Regions from separate parts of the Lelliottia nimipressuralis genome, predicted to be linked through region 1. Evidence: predicted binding sites of a transcription regulator. Region 1 holds the regulator's gene; each other region holds the start of a gene.

Region 1 (5,191 bases):
CAGTAATTCATTGACGATCCGGAACCAGTTATTGTCCCGAACATTGACTTCTTCTATACACGATGAACTCATAGCTTCTCCATCACGTTGTGTGATCAGAACCTTCAAACAGCGTAGCCGCTTTTTATGGTTTGTGAGAAATCCCACGGTTTTTCCGTGAGGCTAATATCCGACGTAGAACAGAGGAAGGGAGATAACCCTTACCGAAAGGCCTTCCATGGTAAAACGGGAGCACTCCGGCTCCCGTTAACACATAATATTTATCGTATTTATATGAACCAAATTTAGTATAGGCCGCAAAAAAGAGCGATTCAACTGAAAGTTGTTAGCAGCCTAATGACTGAAATGTAACATAATTGCTCGCGCGATTACGCCTGCGACGATTTCGCCTCTGCAGTGTCCTCTGTCAGCGTCTTCATAGAGGCCTGCATGCGATAACCCAGCGCGGCGAGAACCACGGTAGCCAGCATCACGCTGGTCGTGGTCATTAGCGGCGTAGCGATTAACGCAGAGACAATCAGGCTTGCGAGGAAGCACAGACCGAGCTGCAGGGTGTTTTGCAGCGCCGCCGCACGGCCCGTTGCATGAGGGAACGGGCGCAAAGCCTGAGCCACCACAATCGGGTAAATCGCGCCGTTTGCCACGGCCATCACACAGAACGGGATCAGAATTTCAGTCAGCCCGACGTGTGGAATAAAGCCAACCGCCCAGGTACCGATGACGCTTACGGCGAACAGCACCAGCAGCCATGGCAGCATCTGCTGTCCCTGCCATTTTTGCAGCGCGGCGCGGCAGCCGTAGCCCCCCACCAGGAACGCGATGGTCTGTGGAACATAGCTCAGGCCGATCACCGCCGGGCTGTAGCCCATATCATGCAGAATAAACGGCGAACCGGTCAGCCACGCAAAGAAGCTGGCGGAACAGGCGGCGTAGACCAGCACGTTGCCGCGATACGCGCGTGAACGCAGCAGCGACAGGAAAGTGACGCGATTATCGTGGTTTTCAGCCGGTTTCGGCTGGGCAGGTTTTAGCGTGAAGGCCGGTAACATCAGCACCAGCGTGATGATAAACAGGGTGGCGAAAATCGCCTGCCAGTCAAAATGCACCAGGATCCAGCTACCGAGCAGGGGAGCCAGCGCCGGAGAAAGCCCGACCAGCGGCATAATAGTGGCAAAAATGCGGTTCACGCGAGACGCGGGATAATAGTCCGTCACCAGCGCCTGCCAGGTGACAGCTGCGGCACACACACCGAATGCCTGGATAAATCGCAGCACCAGCAGCCAGGTGGCATCACGCACCCACAGCATCCCCAGGCAGCCGACGGCGAAAATCGCCAGACCGAGGAGCAGAATCGGTTTGCGACCGTAACGGTCAGAGAGCGGGCCCCATAACAGCTGTGCGAAGGCAAAACCGGCGAGGAACAGGCTCAGGCTGGCGCTGATGGCGGCGGCAGGGGTCTGTAAATCGGCCTGCATCGCGGCAAACGCGGGCAGGTACATGTCGGTCGCCAAAAAGCCCAGCACGCTTAAACCGCCGAGCCAGACCAGGAATCCTTTGTTGGGTTGCATTGTTTTTTATTTCCTAAAGAGGGCAGGTAATCACTGGCGCAAAGTGTAGGGAGTGCAAACTGCCTTGTGAAACGCTAATATTTGGTGATTGCATTCAAAAATTTTGCAGGCAGAAAATGTGGTCAGAATATTCGTTAGAAGTGGTGGATGCGGTCGCGCGTAACGGCAGCTTTAGTGGCGCGGCCCAGGAACTCCATCGCGTCCCCTCTGCGGTGAGCTATACGGTGCGTCAGCTTGAAGAGTGGCTGGCGGTTCCGCTGTTCGAGCGCCGTCACCGCGACGTTGTTCTGACGCCAGCGGGCGTCTGGTTTTTGAAAGAAGGACGATCTGTTATCAAAAAAATGATGATCACCCGCGAGCAGTGCCAGCAGATTGCGAACGGCTGGCGCGGGCATCTCGCCATTGCGGTGGATAACATCGTCAAACCCGAACGCACCCGACAGATGGTGGTCGATTTCTATCGCCACTTCTCTGATGTGGAGCTGCGCGTCTCGCAGGAGGTGTTCAACGGCGTGTGGGATGCGCTCTCTGACGGCAGGGTGGAGATGGCGATCGGCGCGACTCAGGCGATCCCTGTGGGTGGTCGCTATGCATTTCGCGATATGGGAGCCCTGAGCTGGACCTGCGTTGTCGCCCGCGATCATCCTCTGGCCGCCATTGCAGGCCCGTTGAGCGATGATACGTTGCGCAACTGGCCGTCACTGGTGCTGGAAGATACCTCACGATCGCTGCCAAAACGGATTACCTGGTTACTGGATAACCAACGCCGTGTGGTCGCCCCGGATTGGGAAACGTCGGCGACCTGTCTTTCTGCGGGGCTGTGCGTGGGAATGGTGCCGGCGCATTTTGCACGTCCACGCATCGATCGCGGTGAATGGGTGGCTCTGACGCTGGAAAACCCGTTCCCGGATGCGGCCTGTTGCCTGACGTGGCAGCAAAACGATATGTCACCGGCGCTGGCGTGGCTGCTGGATTATCTGGGAGACAGCGAAACGCTGAACAGAGAGTGGCTGAGGGAGCCGGAATAACCGGCCCCTCGGGGGATTAACGGCGGTAGTCGCGGAACGGACCGTCGGCCACGGAGCGGCGTTCAATCAGGCGCGGGTGGACTTCAATCGACTGCGACTCTTCACGCTTGCTGACGATGCGGTCCAACAACATATTGAAGGCCGTTTCGCCCAGCGAGTCTTTCGGCTGGTGAATGGTCGTCAGCGCCGGGGTGAAGTAGCGTGCGTTGCGCACGTTATCGTACCCGATCACGGAAATGTCCTGCGGCACGCGCAAACCCAGCTCATCGGCTGCGCAAAGGGCGCCCATCGCCATGATGTCACCCCCGATAAAGACTGCGGTAGGGCGGTGCGACTGGGAGACGATCTGCTGCATCGCGCGGTAGCCGGACTCCGGCTCGAAGTCGCCCTGCACGATCCAGTTTTCTGGCACCGTAATTAGCGCTTCTTCCATCGCTTTCATGAACCCTGCCAGACGGCCTGCGCCGGTGTTGCGCTCCAGCGGACCCGGAATGACGCCGATTTCGCGGTGACCGCGCTCAATCAAGTAGCGACCTGCCATGTAGCCGCCTTCAAAGGCGTTATCGTTGACGGAATCGGTAAAATCAGCGCGGGTATCACCCCAGTCCATCACCACCATCGGAATGTGGCGATACTCTTCAAGCATGGAGAGTACGGACTCCGGGTATTCAGAACACATTACCAGCAGGCCATCAACGCGCTTTTGCGCCATCATCGACAGGTAAGCGCGCTGTTTCTCCTGGCTGTTCCAGGCGTTGCCGAGAATCAGGGTGTAGCCCTTCTGGAAACAGTTTTTCTCAACCGCTTCGATGATCTCCGCAAAATAGGCGGCTTCGCTGCTGGTCGCCAGCAGGCCGATCGATTTGGTGTGGTTCACCTTCAGGCTACGCGCCACGGCACTTGGGGAGTAGTGCAGCTCTTTGATGGCGGCCCATACGGCGTTGCGCGTCTCTTCCGCAACGAAACGCGTTTTGTTAATTACATGTGATACGGTTGTAGTGGAAACGTTTGCGCGTTTCGCCACATCTTTAATTGTTGCCATTACATGTCACTCCAGACCATATCTTAAACTCCTGAAATACTTAAAGGTAAACGTTTGCCTTCTCTCACCCTTATCTCGCAATGTGAATTGCGATACGCCGGGAAAACGACTCAGAACGTCAGGAGGGGGTCAGTGGCCGGTACGCTTATAAATTTAGCGTGGAATTTTGTCTTATCTTGATGAAAAGGGGAAGAGCAAAAACGGTTATCAGCCTAAATCCAGGAAGATTTTTGGGGTAAACTGTGTAAAAATGAGCAAGCTCACTTTTCGTGGGGTGATTAAAAGGAGAAAAATTGATGAGTACCGATCTGAAGTTTTCGCTGACGACAACCATTATTGTTCTGGCTCTGATTGTCGCTGCGGGTCTGACCGCTGCGCTGCACTGATTCAAGCGGGGGAGAGTTCTCTCCCTCATCTCCTGCCTGTTCCCTGATTGTTACCCGCACGGCAAAAATCTTTTGCTAATTTGTTAACTTCTCATTTTTTGTGATTGATGTCATGCTTTTGACATCTTAGTCCCGTGTCGCGCGACGACACGGCATCCGTAGTTAATCAATGAAAATCAATTTTCCCCTGCTTGCCCTGGCGATTGGCGCTTTTGGCATCGGCACCACCGAGTTTTCCCCGATGGGACTGTTGCCGGTTATCGCAAAAGGGGTAGATGTCTCTATTCCCGCCGCAGGTATGCTGATCAGCGCCTACGCCATTGGCGTGATGATTGGTGCGCCGCTCATGACGCTGCTGTTGTCGCATCGTGCCCGTCGCAATGCGCTGATCTTCCTGATGGCGATTTTTACCCTCGGTAACGTGCTCTCGGCGCTGTCACCGGATTACACCACGCTGCTGCTGTCACGCATTCTGACCAGCCTGAACCACGGCGCGTTCTTTGGCTTAGGCTCTGTGGTGGCGGCGAGCGTGGTGCCAAAACACAAACAGGCCAGCGCGGTGGCAACCATGTTTATGGGGCTAACCATCGCCAATATTGGCGGTGTACCGGCGGCGACCTGGCTTGGTGAAGTCATTGGCTGGCGGATGTCGTTTATGGCAACCGCAGGGCTGGGCGTAGTGGCGATGATTGCACTGTTCTTCTCGCTTCCGAAAGGCGAGGCGGGCGAGCGCCCGGACGTGCGTAAAGAGCTGTCGGTGCTGGTTCGTCCACAGGTGTTGTCTGCTCTGTTAACCACGGTGCTCGGGGCGGGCGCGATGTTTACGCTCTACACCTACATTTCACCGGTACTGCACGATATCACTCACGCCACACCGCTGTTCGTGACGGCGATGCTGGTGCTGATTGGCGTCGGTTTCTCTTTGGGCAACTATCTCGGCGGTAAACTGGCGGATCGCTCGGTCACCGGGACGCTGAAAGGCTTCTTAACGCTGCTGATTGTGATTATGCTCGCGATTCCCTGGCTTGCGCGCAACGAGTTTGGGGCGGCCATTGCGATGGTGGTGTGGGGCGCTGCAACCTTTGCCGTGGTTCCGCCATTGCAGATGCGCGTCATGCGTGTGGCGCACGAAGCGCCGGGCCTGTCTTCTTCCGTGAATATCGGTGC
Region 2 (5,191 bases), 1.8 Mb from region 1:
ACTTCACCGGTGGTGCCAACCTGCTGCAACAGCACGCCAAACACATCCTGGTGATCCAGAACCTTTTCCGCATCGTCAACAATCACGTCAAACCCGAAGGTTTCCGCACGGGTGCGGACCACGTCCAGCGTCTGGGGATGAATGTCTGCCGCCACGAAGAAACGGTTAGCGTTTTTCAGCTTGCTGACGCGCTTAGCCATCGCCATCGCTTCAGCGGCGGCGGTCGCTTCGTCGAGCAGAGAAGCGGAGGCAATATCCAGCCCGGTCAGATCCAGCGTCACCTGCTGGAAGTTCAGCAGCGCTTCCAGACGGCCCTGGGAGACTTCCGGCTGATAAGGCGTATAGGCGGTGTACCAGCCTGGGTTTTCCAGCATGTTGCGCAGGATCACCGGCGGTAACTGCACCGGGGTGTAGCCCATGCCAATGTAAGACTTAAAGCGCTTGTTGAGACCGGCGATTGCCTTCAGCTCTGCCAGCGCGGCGTATTCAGTGGTCGCGTCACCTACCTGCGGCGGCGTGGCGAGCTGAATGTCTTTGGGCACGATCTGGCCGATCAGTGCGTTTAACGAATCCGCGCCAACTGTCTTCAGCATCTCCTGCTGTTGCTGAGCATCCGGCCCAATGTGGCGTTCAATGAAGGCGCCACGGTTTTCAAGCTGGCTTAAAGTCTGTGTCATGAGCGATGGTTCCTAAACGTGCGGTGATATTAGGATCCCCTCCCCCTTTCGGGAGAGGGTGAAAAGCAATTACTCGTCTTCTAACAGTGCTGCGTACGCGGTTGCATCCAGCAGAGCTTCAACTTCTGCTTCGTCGTTCGCTTTGATTTTGAAAATCCAGCCGCCGGTGTACGGCTCGCTGTTAACCAGCTCTGGGGAGTCGCTCAGGGCGTCGTTGACGGCCACGATTTCGCCGCCCACTGGCGCGTAGATGTCAGACGCGGCTTTCACCGACTCTGCAACAGCGCAGTCGTCGCCCGCGCTCACGGTCGCGCCGACGTCCGGCAGGTCCACAAACACCATGTCACCCAGCAACTCTTGTGCATGCTCGGTGATCCCAACGGTGTAAGTCCCGTCGGCTTCTTTGCGCAGCCATTCGTGTTCTTTGCTGTATTTCAGTTCTGCTGGCACATTGCTCATTGGAATTCTCCTGATAAAAAATGATTAGGCGACCGGTTTACCGGCGCGAACAAAAATCGGTTTAGTCACGCTGACCGGCATTTCACGGTTGCGGATCTGCACCACGGCAGTCTCGCCAATCCCGGCCGGTACGCGCGCCAGCGCAATGCTGTAGCCCAGCGTCGGTGAGAATGTGCCGCTGGTGATAATGCCTTCATGAAGATTGCCGCTGGCATCGGTAAAACGCACAGGCAGTTCGTTACGCAGCACACCCTTCTCTTTCATCACCAGCCCGACCAGCTTATCGGTGCCTTTCTCACGCTGCAGTTCCAGCGCTTCACGGCCAATAAAATCGCGGTCAGCCGGTTCCCATGCGATGGTCCAGCCCATATTGGCAGCCAGCGGAGAGATACCTTCATCCATCTCCTGACCGTAGAGGTTCATCCCGGCTTCCAGACGCAGCGTATCGCGTGCGCCCAGGCCCGCAGGTTTGACACCGGCTTCAACCAGCGCACGCCAGAAATCGGCGGCTTTCTCGTTCGGCATCGCAATTTCATAGCCCGCTTCACCGGTGTAGCCGGTCGTCGCGATGAACAGATCGCCTGCCTGAACGCCGAAGAACGGCTTCATGCCTTCGGTCGCTTTACGCTGCTCTTCGCTGAACAGAGAAGCGGCTTTAGCCTGCGCGTTAGGACCCTGAACGGCGATCAGGGAAAGATCGTCACGTACGGTGATATCAACGGCGTATTTGGCGGCGTGTTCAGAAATCCAGGAGAGGTCTTTTTCGCGGGTGGCGGAGTTAACAACGAGGCGGAAGAAATCTTCAGTGAAGTAATAAACGATCAGGTCATCAATCACGCCGCCGGAGGCATTCAGCATCCCGGTGTAGAGCGCTTTGCCTGGCGTTTTGAGTTTGGCGACATCGTTCGCCAACAGATAACGCAAAAACTCCCGGGTGCGACTGCCGCGGAGATCGACAATGGTCATGTGGGAAACGTCGAACATCCCGGCATCGGTGCGCACGGCGTGGTGCTCATCGATCTGCGAGCCGTAATGCAGCGGCATCATCCAGCCATGGAAATCCACCATGCGCGCGCCGCATAACGTGTGTTGTTCGTACAAAGGAGTCTGTTGAGCCATCTTGTCCTCGTTGATTTAGCAGAGCGGGGCAATCTTGTGTTTCGCGCGAAATTTCACCACGAAACCCGGCGTCGGTATCACTCCTGGACGCCGACGCAAACGTTCTCTTTCCCCTGAACTTACCACCGAAATCGGCGATTAACCATAAGCTAAAGCGGGTCATCACATTAGCTTATGACCAAAAAACGCTGAAAAGCCTACAGAGTTATTCACTGGCAAAATGCGATTTACCCCGCATTAAATTAACTTTAATTTCACAATATTTAGCACAGGCTGATATTTTCTGTGGAAAAACGCGGCTAATTTCCGTCATGGAAAAAACACGACATTAGATAATCTAATGCGAAAAGAGGCGTGGAATTAGAATATTTCAAACGAGGGAAACATCCCGGCACAAAGGCCGGGAGAGGAAAGTGTGATGGGGGTCTAATTTAACGTTTATTGCTCAACGCAGCCACTCAGGAAGATCGTTTAAGCCCATCGCCTGGCGAAGGAGTTGCGGTTTGACGCCGGGAAGCGTATCCGCCAGTTTCAGTCCAACATCGCGCAGCAGTTTTTTCGCCGGATGGTTACCGGCAAACAGCTCGCGGAAGCCCTGCATCCCCGCCAGCATCATCGCCGCACTGTGTTTGCGGCTGCGCTCGTAGCGGCGCAGGTACAAATGCTGACCAATGTCTTTGCCTTCACGATGCAGACGACGCAGCTCTTCGATAAGCTCTGCGGCATCCATAAAGCCCAGATTCACGCCCTGCCCGGCCAGCGGATGAATAGTGTGTGCGGCATCGCCCACCAGCGCCAGACGGTGCGAGGCAAACTGCCGCGCGTAGCGTCCGGTCAGCGGGAAGAGCTGGCGTTCACTTTCCAGCGTACACAGCCCAAGACGGTTATCAAAGGCCATGCACAGCGCTTGATTAAATGCGTCAGGCGTCGCCGCCTCCATCTGCTGTGCTTTTTCCGGCACCAGTGACCAGACGATGGAGCACAGATGCGGATCGCTTAACGGCAGAAACGCCAGGATGCCGTCATTGTGGAAAATCTGACGCGCGACACCGCCGTGCGGTTCGGTCGTGCGGATCGTCGCCACCAGCGCATGATGACGGTAATCCCAGAAGGTGAGCGGAATATCCGCTTTGTTACGCAGCCAGGAGTTTGCGCCATCGGCACCCACAACCAGCCGCGCGGTCAGCATATCGCCGCTTTGCAGTGTCAGAAACGCCTCGTTTTCGCCCCAGGCGATCTGTTGCACCTGCGCGGGCGCCATCAGGGTGACGTCGGAACAGCTCTGGGCTTTGCGCCACAGAGCATGGTGAATCACCGCGTTTTCAACGATATGGCCCAGATGACTGTAGCCCATGCTTTCATCGTCAAAGGCGATATGGCCGAAGCTGTCTTTGTCCCACACTTCCATCCCGTGGTAGCAGCTGGCGCGAAACGCGGTGATCTCTGACCAGACGCCGAGATGCGTTAACAGCTTTTCACTGGCGGCGTTAATGGCCGACACGCGTAGCTCTGGCGGCGCGTCCTGCGCAACAGGCTGCGGCGGCTTATGTTCAAGCACCGCCACACGCAGGCCGCTGCCCTGTAAACCACAGGCCAGCGCCAGCCCCACCATTCCGCCGCCGACAATGGCAACATCAACATTCTGCACTTAGTAACTCCTTAACGAGCGACCCAACCGAGAGTTCGCTGCGCCAGCACGTCGCGTGCCGGAATGAATAGTTCCATCGCCATCAGACCCGCGTTGCGCCCGGCTACCAGCGGTACCCAGCGATTCGCGAACAGATGCACCAGGCCATCGGTCACACCGATGGTCGCCTCTTTATCTGCCTGACGGCGTGTCTGATACTGACAAAGCACGGAGTAAGCACCCCAATCGTCGCGATCCTGCCATGCCTGCGCCAGCGTCTCCGCCAGGCTCATGACATCGCGTAATCCTAAGTTAAACCCCTGCCCGGCAATCGGATGCAGGGTTTGCGCCGCATTCCCGACTAACGCCACACGATGAGACACGGAGCGCGACGCGGTGGTCAATGCCAGCGGATAGGCGGCGCGTTTCCCGGCGTGGGTGATTCGCCCTAAACGCCAGCCAAAGGCTTTTTGCAGTTCATCGCAAAAACGCGCATCTGACCAGGCCATCACGTCATCCATAGCATCCTGCGCGTGGCACCAGACCAGCGAACTGCGGCCAGCCGACATGGGCAGCATCGCCAGTGGGCCATGCTCGGTAAAACGTTCAAAGGCGCGGCCCTGATGAGGCACAGCGGTGGAAACGTTAGCGATCACCGCCGCCTGACTGTAAGGCTGCTGCTGCCATTCGATACCGCATTGGGTGGCAAGCGCAGAACGGGAGCCGTCTGCGGCCACCAGCAGTTTGCCGTCCAGCACGTTGCCGTTATCCAGCGTCACGCTCACACTCGCTTCACTGCGGGTGAAGCTTGCGACGCGCGCCGGGCAGTGCAGCGTCACGCCAGGCGCATCCTGCAATAAGCGGAACAGGCGCTGCCCCACGTCGTGCAGTTCGACCACCTGCCCGAGGGCATTAATGTGGTAATCCTGGGCATCGAGCGTAACAAAACCGGCGTGGCCGCGATCGCTGACGTGAACAGTTTTGATCGACGTCGCGCACTCGGCAATCGCCTGCCAGATACCCAGGCGTGACAGGTGCTGGCAGGTCCCCTGCGCCAGCGCAATCGCACGGGCATCAAAGCCTGGATGCTGCGCCGTCTGCGGCGCAACGGCTTCAACCAGGTGAACGGGGAGCTGGCCGTGCGTCAGCTGTGAGATGGCCAGCGCGAGCGTCGCCCCCGTCATGCCACCGCCCACAATGATCACACTCATACGCGCGCCGCCGCCATCAGAGCTTCGATCTCATCGGCCTTTTTGACTACGGATGCCGTGAGGTTTTCGTTGCCGTTTTCGGTGATTACGATGTCGTC
Region 3 (5,191 bases), 1.9 Mb from region 1:
GAAGCGGCGCGGTTTGGGGGGAGAGGTTAAGTGTCCCGTCGTGAAGGGTGATGGTATCCATGTGCAGCGGATCGGTGAGCTGTCGGCTGCTCAGACCAATATCCACTTTTTTCGCGACCAGGGTGGCGGGTTTGCCATCGCGGCCAAAGGTAACGTTTTCCAGAATGATGTGCGACGGGGAAGAAAAACGGTGATCCATCAGGTCGAAATTGAGTTCGTAGTCGGTGTTAACCGTAATCCAACTGCTCACCTGAGCCGCGCCCCAGCGGGTCTGCACGAGGATATAAAGTGCCAGGATTGCGAGCAGCACCGCAATCAAAATCCAGATCAGCAGCTTTCCAATAAATTTCATGGTCTTCCATCCCATCAAACGCACATAAGGGAGTTATGCACGATTTATGCGCAATCCTCAAGGCAGGAATGGTGTAATTCGGTTTCACGGCAGGCGTGATGCCTGCCGTGACGGGGGATCAGTTCTTTTCTGGCGGGAAGACGAGGTTCAGCACAATCGCCGTGATACCCCCTGCGGCGATGCCGGAGGAGAGCAGGTTTTTCACCCAGTCAGGGGCGAACTGCAGGATTAGCGGCTGCTGGGAAACGCCCAGACCGACGGCCAAGGACAGCGCGATAATCATGATGGCACGGCGGTTCAGCGGCTCACGCGACACGATGCGCACGCCAGAGGCCGCAATCGTACCGAACATCACAAGCGTTGCGCCGCCCAGTACCGGTTCCGGAATGTGTTGCACAAAGCCACTCACCGCCGGGAACAGGCCGAGCACGATCAGCATCAGCGCCACGACAAAGCCCACGTAGCGGCTGGCGACGCCGGTCAGCTGGATCACGCCATTGTTCTGGCCAAAGCAGGAGTTCGGGAAGGTATTGAATACGGCAGAGACAAACGAGTTCAGACCGTTCGCCAGCACGCCGCCTTTCAGGCGTTTCATGTACAGCGGGCCAGAGACCGGCTGTTCGGAGACGTCAGACGTTGCGGTGATGTCGCCGATGGTTTCCAGCGAGGTGATCATGAACACCAGCATCAGCGGCAGGAGCAGGCTCCAGTCAATGCCAAGGCCATAATAGAGCGGTGTCGGCACCATAATCAGCGCGCTGTTGGTCGGCGCGGTGTTTTCCGGCAGCATGCCCATCGCCCACGCCACCAGATAACCGGTCGCCATGGCAATCACCAGCGAGGCGACGCGCAGGTACGGGTTACGCTGACGGTTGAGCAAAATAATAATCGCCAGCACTACGCCCGCCAGCAGCAGGTTTTTCGGTGCGCCGAAAGTGTGGTCACTCATCGCCGCATACCCGCCGCCGATAGAGGTCAGGCCCACCTGAATCAGCGACAGACCGATAATCATCACCACCACGCCGGAAACCAGCGGGGTAATGACGCGGCGCGCCAGGTGCAGTACGCGGGAGATGACCATTTCCGTACAACTGGCCAGCATCAGAGTGCCGAAAAGCGCAGCCATCATCGTCGGGACATCGGCCCCGCCGGTTTTCAGCGCTGTGCCACCCATGATCAGCGGGGCAACAAAGTTAAAGCTGGTACCCTGAATCGACAGCAACCCTGAACCGACCGGACCCCAGGCTTTAATCTGGATAATAGACGCCACGCCGGATGCAAACAGCGACATGCTGATGATGTGCTGCGTGTCCTGGGCCGGTAAGCCGAGCGCCTGGCAAATCAGCAGGGCAGGCGTGATAACGGCCACAAACATCGCCAACAGGTGCTGACACGCGGCGAACAGCGTTTGCGCCAGCGGCGGACGATCTTCAAGACGGTAGATGAGTTCACTATTATGTTGAGCGTGCGCAATCGGTTGCGCATCTTGAGACTCTACGGCGTTAACGGACATCGGCGGCAATCCCACGGGTGAAAAGCGGGCATTTTAGCTGACCGGATGGTAAAAGCAAACGATTGCATTTATAAATTTATTAAAACAGGGCTGAGCACAGCGATCAGGCGTTGGAATAGCGCTCGGTTTCTGGCATCCACCGTTGAATAAGCCCGGCGGCCTGGACGGGATAACGCTCATGAATGTGGCGGGCAAGGCGCTGGACTTCCGGAATCATCGACTGGTCACGAAGCAGATCGGCCACTTTGAATTCGGCGTTACCGGTCTGGCGTGTGCCCAGCAGTTCGCCGGGGCCGCGGATCTCGAGATCCTTTTGCGCAATCACGAAGCCGTCATTGCTGTCGCGCAGCACCTGGAGTCGCATTTGCGCTGTTTTAGAAAGCGGGGATTTGAAGAGCAGGACGCAGTGGGAAGCCACCGCACCACGGCCAACGCGGCCCCGCAGCTGGTGAAGTTGCGCAAGGCCCAGCCGCTCCGGGTTTTCGATAATCATCAGGCTGGCATTCGGTACATCCACGCCCACTTCGATAACCGTTGTGGCAATCAGCAAATGCAACTCGCCCTGCTTGAATGAGTGCATTACGGCCTGTTTTTCAGCGGGTTTCATGCGGCCATGCACCAGCCCGATATTCAGCTCGGGCAGCGCCAGTTTTAGCTCTTCCCACGTCGCTTCTGCGGCCTGCGCTTCCAGCAGGTCGGATTCTTCAATCAATGTACAAACCCAGTACGCCTGACGGCCTTCGTGAGTGCAGGCGTTGCGCACGCGATCGATGATCTCGCTGCGGCGCGTATCCGGAATGGCCACGGTGGTGACCGGCGTTCGGCCGGGTGGCAGTTCATCGATCGTCGAGGTATCCAGATCGGCATAGGCGGTCATCGCCAGGGTGCGCGGGATAGGCGTGGCGGTCATGATCAACTGATGCGGGTGGAAGCCCTGCTGCAGCCCTTTTTCCCACAAGGCCAGCCGCTGATGTACGCCAAAGCGATGTTGCTCATCGATGATCACCAGGGCAAGGCCGTTAAACTGCACCTGCTCCTGAAAAATGGCGTGGGTACCGACAATCATCTGTACCTGACCGCTGGCGATGGCTTCCTGTTGCGCGAGACGTGCTTTGCCTTTTTGCTTGCCAGCAAGCCAGCCCACTTCCACGCCCAGCGGCGCAAACCAGCTGCGGAAGTTATTGGCGTGCTGCTCGGCGAGCAGTTCGGTGGGGGCCATCAGCGCCACCTGTCTGCCGTGCGCGATAGCGCGCAGGGCCGCGAGGGCGGCGACCAGCGTTTTACCGGAGCCTACGTCACCCTGTACCAGACGCATCATCGGAATATCGAGCGCCATATCGCGTTCGATCTCGGCAGTCACGCGTGCCTGGGCATTCGTCGGTTTAAAGGGCAGTGAGGCCAGCAGCTTATCTTTTAAATCATCACGGGCAGGCAGAGGTTGTGCGTGAAAACGCTGTGCACCCGCGCGAAGCGCCAGCATGCTCAGGTTATGTGCCAGTAATTCTTCAAGGATAAGCCGCCGCTGCGCCGGATGTTGCCCGTTTTCTAACTCGCTCAGCTGTAAAGACGGCGGTGGACGGTGAAGGGTACGAATGGCTTCCGGCAGGCTCATCATGCCCTGTGCCAGCTCAGGCGGCAGCAGTTCGGCGATGGCGCAGGTATCAAGCAACTCCAGCGCCTGATCCGTCAGTTTTCGCAGCGTTGCCTGCTTGATACCTTCGGTAGTAGGGTACACCGGGGTCAGCGTCTCCTGGAGTTCAGGCGTACTCAGATCGCCTTGTACACGGTACTCCGGGTGGATCATCTCCGCGCCATATTTCCCGCGCTTGGCCTCGCCATAGGCCAGAACCCGTCGTCCGGTGGCCAGGCTGTTTTTCATCGCAGCACTGAAATTGAAAAAACGCATGGTGAGAATGCCGGAGCCGTCGCTGATCTGACAGGTCATCATGCGACGGCCGCCGAAGGTAATAGTGCTGTTCAGGACTTCGCCTTCCACGGTGGCGTAGATGCCGGGCAGCAGATCGCCAATCGCGTAAAGCTGGGTGCGATCTTCGTAACGCAGAGGAAGGTGCAGGAGCAAATCTTGTACAGTGTGCAGGCCAATTTTTGCCAGCTTGTTGCTTTGCGCCGCACCTACGCCCGTTAATGAGCTGAGCGGAACGGCATCAAGCAGGTGGCCGTTCATGGTTTAGCCTGCAAACTGCATGGTGGACCACCATGCGGCATCGGCTTCGATTTCGCCCTGCGCATTGACGTGGGGATAAGGTAATTGCTTCTGTTTTGCCACGCGAGCCAGCACCGGATAGCCGCCTTCAAACAGCAGACGCTGCTGTTCAACTTCAGGAAGCATGCTGTTTTCGCGCTCGTACATACCGGCGTTCTGACGCTGGCGCTGGGCTTCATACAGAATCAGCGCAGAGGCGACAGAGACATTCAGCGACTGCACCATGCCAATCATCGGGATAATGATGTCCTGATCCGCCAGATCTAATGCTTCTTGCGTGATCCCGGTTTTCTCCTGACCCATCAGAATGCAGGTCGGGCGGGTGTAATCAATGTCGCGAAAATCGACGGCTTTATCGGAAAGGTGGGTCGCCAGGATTTGCATCCCGCTGCTTTTCAGCTGCGCGACAGCATCCGCAATCGTGGGGTGAGTTTTTACCGTCACCCAGCTGTTGCTGCCTGCCGCGCTGGAGGCCATGGTGCGCATATTTTTACCCGGCCAGACTGCGTGAACTTCATGCACGCCAACGGCGTCCGCGGTGCGGACGATGGCGGAGACGTTATGAGGTTTATGGACCTGCTCCATGCAGACCGTCAGATCGGGCTGGCGTCTGGCGAGCATCTCACAGATACGTGCATAACGTTCTGAATTCATTAGCCTAGTTTCGGTTTCGGGTGACTTTAATGACGTCCGGCATCACGCGGATTTTGCGCATGATATTCGCCAGATGCACACGATCGCGCGCGGTCAGACGAATAAAGGCGCTGTAAACGCGGCCATCTTTTTCTTCCGTATTCAGGCTCTGAATGTTGGAAGAAGCCGTGTTGATCGCCGCCGTCAGGTTTGCCAGCGCGCCCTGGTGGTTGAACATATCGACCTTAATTTCGGTGATAAATTCTTGCTCGGTCTCTTTATCCCACTCAACGGCCATGAACTTCTCTGGCTCTTTTTGATAGCCACGGATGTTACGGCAGGACTCGTGATGGATAACCAGACCTTTACCTGGGCTGACGTGGGCGATGATTGGGTCGCCAGGAATCGGTCGGCAGCATTTAGCGAAGGTGATAAGCACCCCATCCGCACCTTTGATCGGCAGATGACC

What was found. The regulator PurR, encoded in region 1, represses purine synthesis genes. The targets are predictions, from matches to a motif close to CANGCAAACGTTTGCNTG.
Region 2: the regulator PurR is predicted to act here: its motif matches at 2,348-2,365, upstream of gcvT (glycine cleavage system aminomethyltransferase GcvT).
Region 3: the regulator PurR is predicted to act here: its motif matches at 1,917-1,934, upstream of ACB496_RS00385 (nucleobase:cation symporter-2 family protein).

What each region holds. Positions count from the first base shown of each region.
Region 1 covers NZ_CP167172.1:1,961,358-1,966,548, forward strand. The annotation lists gene cfa (cyclopropane fatty acyl phospholipid synthase) at 1-72, opposite strand, end outside; gene punC (purine nucleoside transporter PunC) at 369-1,568, opposite strand; gene punR (DNA-binding transcriptional activator PunR) at 1,685-2,596, shown strand; gene purR (HTH-type transcriptional repressor PurR) at 2,613-3,638, opposite strand; gene ACB496_RS09215 (YnhF family membrane protein) at 3,935-4,024, shown strand; gene ACB496_RS09220 (MFS transporter) at 4,194-5,191, shown strand, end outside.
Region 2 covers NZ_CP167172.1:3,767,567-3,772,757, forward strand. The annotation lists gene gcvP (aminomethyl-transferring glycine dehydrogenase) at 1-677, opposite strand, end outside; gene gcvH (glycine cleavage system protein GcvH) at 747-1,136, opposite strand; gene gcvT (glycine cleavage system aminomethyltransferase GcvT) at 1,161-2,255, opposite strand; gene ubiI (FAD-dependent 2-octaprenylphenol hydroxylase) at 2,701-3,903, opposite strand; gene ubiH (2-octaprenyl-6-methoxyphenyl hydroxylase) at 3,915-5,093, opposite strand; gene pepP (Xaa-Pro aminopeptidase) at 5,090-5,191, opposite strand, start outside.
Region 3 covers NZ_CP167172.1:78,227-83,417, forward strand. The annotation lists gene ACB496_RS00380 (AsmA family protein) at 1-352, opposite strand, end outside; gene ACB496_RS00385 (nucleobase:cation symporter-2 family protein) at 471-1,865, opposite strand; gene recG (ATP-dependent DNA helicase RecG) at 1,969-4,050, opposite strand; gene trmH (tRNA (guanosine(18)-2'-O)-methyltransferase TrmH) at 4,054-4,743, opposite strand; gene spoT (bifunctional GTP diphosphokinase/guanosine-3',5'-bis pyrophosphate 3'-pyrophosphohydrolase) at 4,748-5,191, opposite strand, start outside.